2 regions of the Ruegeria sp. AJ12 genome follow, and region 1 is predicted to be linked to the other one. Evidence: riboswitches for the same ligand, from Rfam matches in the RefSeq annotation. Region 1 holds a riboswitch; the other holds the start of a gene.
The links. A riboswitch is a leader RNA that binds a small molecule or an ion and turns the genes downstream of it on or off. The one in region 1 is predicted to bind cobalamin.
Positions count from the first base shown of each region.

Region 2: another riboswitch for cobalamin. It lies ahead of ACR3E0_RS07565 (CbtB domain-containing protein); the one in region 1 lies ahead of ACR3E0_RS18850 (hypothetical protein).

Region 1 covers NZ_JBQFJJ010000001.1:3,773,341-3,775,539, reverse strand. Annotated here, with positions in the region: gene ACR3E0_RS18860 (DNA polymerase III subunit gamma/tau) at 1-56, opposite strand, end outside; gene ACR3E0_RS18855 (protein-tyrosine phosphatase family protein) at 227-730, shown strand; gene ACR3E0_RS18850 (hypothetical protein) at 732-1,139, opposite strand; cobalamin riboswitch at 1,227-1,447, opposite strand; gene ACR3E0_RS18845 (alpha/beta hydrolase family protein) at 1,614-2,199, shown strand, end outside.
Region 2 covers NZ_JBQFJJ010000001.1:1,490,993-1,493,191, reverse strand. Annotated here, with positions in the region: gene cobA (uroporphyrinogen-III C-methyltransferase) at 1-149, shown strand, start outside; gene cobF (precorrin-6A synthase (deacetylating)) at 142-885, shown strand; cobalamin riboswitch at 929-1,137, shown strand; gene ACR3E0_RS07565 (CbtB domain-containing protein) at 1,175-1,345, shown strand; gene ACR3E0_RS07560 (CbtA family protein) at 1,350-2,048, shown strand; gene ACR3E0_RS07555 (hypothetical protein) at 2,110-2,199, shown strand, end outside.

The DNA.
Region 1 (2,199 bases):
TCCGGGCGGTATTTGCGGGCGAGAACCTGATAGGCGGGGTTGGCGGTGTCGGTCATGTCTGCTCTGGCGGATTCGGAACTTCGATGCAGCGTAAGGCCCGCCGCCGTCCGCGTCCACAGCGCGATGACAGGATTTTCGGTTTGGAAAGTGTCTCGCAGCGGGTAGATTGGGCAGATGCATATCACATGACAGTTTCGTTCTGGGGAGTATCGGGAGGTAGCGATCCATGTCTCAACTGGTGATCTACGCATTGCAGGTGGGCGGTGGCACGCTTGCTCTGACCTCGCTGCCAGGGCGAGGGGGGGACTATCCGGGTGATCTGGATGTAATCTCGGATTGGAAACCCGGCCTTGTGCTTTCAATGACCACCGCTGCCGAGATGGTGCAATATGGCGCACAGACTTTCGGCCACGACATACAGAGCCGCGCCAGTCGATGGGTGCACCTGCCGGTCGATGATTTCAATGCGCCGCCCCCAACCATCGCCAGGCAATGGCCCTCGGTCAGCGCTGCCATTCGGCATGCCTTGTCGGGCGGCGGGCGCGTTATGGTCCATTGCAAAGGTGGGTGCGGACGATCCGGTATGGTCGTCTTGCGCCTGATGGTCGAGTGTGGCGAACAGCCAGGTCAGGCTCTGGCGCGGTTGCGGGCCCTACGCCCCTGCGCCGTCGAGACAGAGGCGCAGAGGAACTGGGCCGCCGAGCCCGCCCGGACGACAGTAGACCACTAGGTCACGCCGGGACGTGTTGCGGCGGTCGCGTTGCGGTTCGAGGCACCAGAGTCTTTGCCTCAAGCAGGGCGCAAGGGGAGTCGGAGATGGCGCCAGACGGCATGGCGCTGAACTCCAGGCCGAAGATCATATCGGCATAGGTGTCCAAACGGTCCATGCCGATTTCAGGGTTGGCTCCGCAGTAGATTCGGATCCGGTCACGCTGCGCTCGAAACCGGGCCATGCAACCCTCGGGGCAATGGGTCAGCGTACTGTCGCCTTCAATCTCAAACGCCTCAGTGGTGGCAGAGGTGGCCTGCACCATGGCTTGGGCCATCGTCCGCGCCATGCGTGCGAGCGCAGGGCAGGGTTTGCCTGTCCGCTGGCATACGGTTGCGGCGAATTCATGTGTTTCAGTTGTCCAGATCATCCTGCGCCCTCCGCGCGGCAGACAGGGCGTGGAACAGGCGGGACGGCAATGTGCTGTCGGGACCTGCCCGGACACCCCGTCCGAGTTTCGGTTTCAGTTCCGATGGCAGGTCTCCTGACTTGCGGGTCTTCGCTTTGCCGACCTTCCCAGCCTTTCGGCCAGTGGTGTTTCGGCTTTGCTCACCGTTCACAGTTGCGGGGGCAGTCGCGGCCTTGATCCGTTCCGGTTGCCACCGGGCAGGACCGCACCGTGTTCCCTTTTCATCCCGACCCCTTGTGGGGCGCGAGAACCATCACACAATCGCTAGCGGTTACATGCGGCCCGAGTCAAGTTGATCTTGGCATCCGTGGCGAACCACGATCCCGCGTTTGCGTGCCTGAGCTGATCACAAGCGGACGTTTGGTCAAGTCGGATCGGTGTTGACTTGTGCCTGCCAAAGTGAACTGGTTGGTTCAGGTAGAGTCCGAGGGCACCATGTTGGATACGCAGCAGGCGGTACTGACCGAAGAATTTCAATTCCCGTCCGGGCCGGCGATGCTGTCAGCGCGGCTTTATCGGCCAGTGTCCGAGGTGGATACGGTTGTTGTTCTGAACGGCGCGACAGGTGCGCCGCGCGACTACTATCAACATTTCGCCCACTGGCTGGCCGCGGAACAAGGGATGGCTTGCCTGACCTATGATTATCGGGATTTTGGCCATTCCCGAACGGGACATCTGAGAGATTCTCGGGTCACGATGGCGGATTGGGCTTTGGTCGATATGCCGGCCGCACGGACCGAGATGCGGCGTCGGTTTCCTGATGCAAGACAATGGACCATTGGCCATTCAATCGGCGCAATGTTGGGGCCGGTGCAACCGGATATCGCCCAGATCGATCGGATGATCTGTGTGTGCTCGGGCCTCGTGACTTTAGCCGATCACCCGTGGCCCTACCGTGCTTTGGCCTGGCTGTTCTGGCACGGGCATGCCCCTTTGTTTGTGCGTGCTTTGGGGTACCTGCCCGGAAAGGCAATAGGCTTCGGGTCCGACCTGCCCGCATCGGTTTACTGGCAATGGCGCA
Region 2 (2,199 bases), 2.3 Mb from region 1:
CCGCGCTTATGGCCGAGTCTGTCTCGACGCCCGATCAGGCGCTGCACAGGTCCACGATTGGCGCACTGTCCGAGACGCTGAAATCAGAGGTCGGAACGGCACCGGCCCTGATCCTCTACGGCCCGCTGGCGGAGGCTGATGATGGATGAGCTGACACTGGTCGGTATCGGCACGGGCAATCCCGACCATGTCACGTTTCAGGGCGCTGAGGCCATTCGTTCCGCCGATTTGATCCTGATACCCCGAAAGGGTGAGAGCAAGACCGATCTGGCCGGGATACGGGAACAAATCATCGTGCAAGTGTCTGAAAAAGAACCACGAGTTGCTTACTTCGACGTCCCCCAGAGGCGGTCAGACGATGGCTACCTACAGGGCGTGGATGAATGGCACGATGCAATTGCGCGGCAGTGGCAGCGCGCCATCGAATCCTATCCTGAGGCTCAAAAGGTGGCTTTGCTGATCTGGGGGGATCCGTCCCTTTATGACAGCTCGCTCCGAATCGCCGCGCGTCTCGACCCCCAGCCCAAAAAACGGGTAGTCCCCGGTATAACGGCGCTGCAAGCCCTTACGGCAGCATTTGCTATCCCCATCAACGACATCGGCGCGCCGTATCTGGTCACGACTGGCCGCCGCCTGCGTGACGAAGGCTGGCCAGAGACGGCATCGACGGTTGCCGTCATGCTGGACGGCGAATGCTCGTTCCAAGACCTCGAGATGGCGGATTTCGATGTCTGGTGGGGGGCATATGTGGGGATGCAGGAAGAAATCCTGATCCATGGGCGGCTGGACACGGTCGCGGCCGAGATCGTGGCAACCCGTGCCGACGCAAGGGCTGCGCATGGATGGATCATGGATATCTACGTGCTGAAAAAAAGCGGGAAGTGACGTGAAACGTCGCAAATGGCGATTGCGCCACTTTGACATTCGCGGCTAAATTGAGGTGTCTGGTCCCGCCGGAGACATCCGGATGCTAAGAGGGAATTTGGTGCGCCTTCCGAGGAAGCCAAAGCCAAAGCCGCCCCCGCGACTGTAAGCGGTGAGCCCCTGTTCAACCAGCCACTCCCAGCATTTTGGGGGGAAGGCGAACAGAGGCACTGACCCGCAAGCCAGGAGACCTGCCAGACGTGAATGGAAATCACCGGTCGTCGGGTGCGGCGGCTCAGGAGGACAAGAAATGACAACACATACCCAAACGGCGTCCGCCACGCGCGCAGGTCTTCTGCCAGTCATGTTTGCCATGGCTCTGGGTCTTGGCATCGTCACGCTCGCAGGACATGTTCAGGCGTCGGCGCTGCACGATGCGGCCCACGACGTGCGTCACGCAACCGGCTTCCCCTGCCACTGACCCAATGTTCGGTCGCATTCTGACCAGCGCCTTGTTCGCTGGTGCTGCAGCGGGGCTGATTGCCGCCTTTCTGCAGCTTGTTTTCGTGCAGCCGGTTCTGCTGCATGCGGAATTATACGAATCCGGTGAACTGGTTCATTTCGGGGGTGAGGCCGTTTCGGCGCGTCCCGAGTTGCCGGGCATGTTCTCGGACCTTCAGCGTGACGCTCTGAGCGTGATCTTTACCATGCTGACCTATACCGGATATGCGATCATTCTGGTTGCGCTGATGTCCGTCGCCGAGGGTCAGGGCCAGAAGGTCGACGGGCGCACTGGGGTGCTGTGGGGGCTTGCGGGGTTTGTCGCGGTTCACTTTGCGCCCGGTTTCACCCTGGCACCTGAAGTGCCCGGCGTCGCCGCAGCAGACATTTATGCACGTCAGGTATGGTGGTTTGCCACGGTTGCCGCAGCTGCCGTCGCCATGTGGCTGATTGCGTTCGGTGGTAACATGGTCAGCTATTTCATTGCCGCTGCCCTGCTCATGGCTCCACACCTCATCGGTGCGCCCGAACCAGACGTCTTTACAGGCCCGGTGCCCACCGAAATCGGCGCGCTGTTTGCCGCACGCGCGTTTGGCATTGGGCTGGTGGCTTGGGTTCTTGTTGGGTCTTTTGCAGGGTATTTCTGGCGGAAAGAAGCCAAAACTATCGAAGCGAAAGCCTGAGCACCAATCTCATCACTCGCCGGGGAAGGCTCGGCGGGTTTTCTGTTCCCGAGGATAAAAAATGTCCCGCTCACTTGCTTTATTTGCAATTGGTTTGGTTTTTGGTGGCGGTGCAGGCTTTGTTCTGGCTGCCGCGAATAGCGTCACCCTG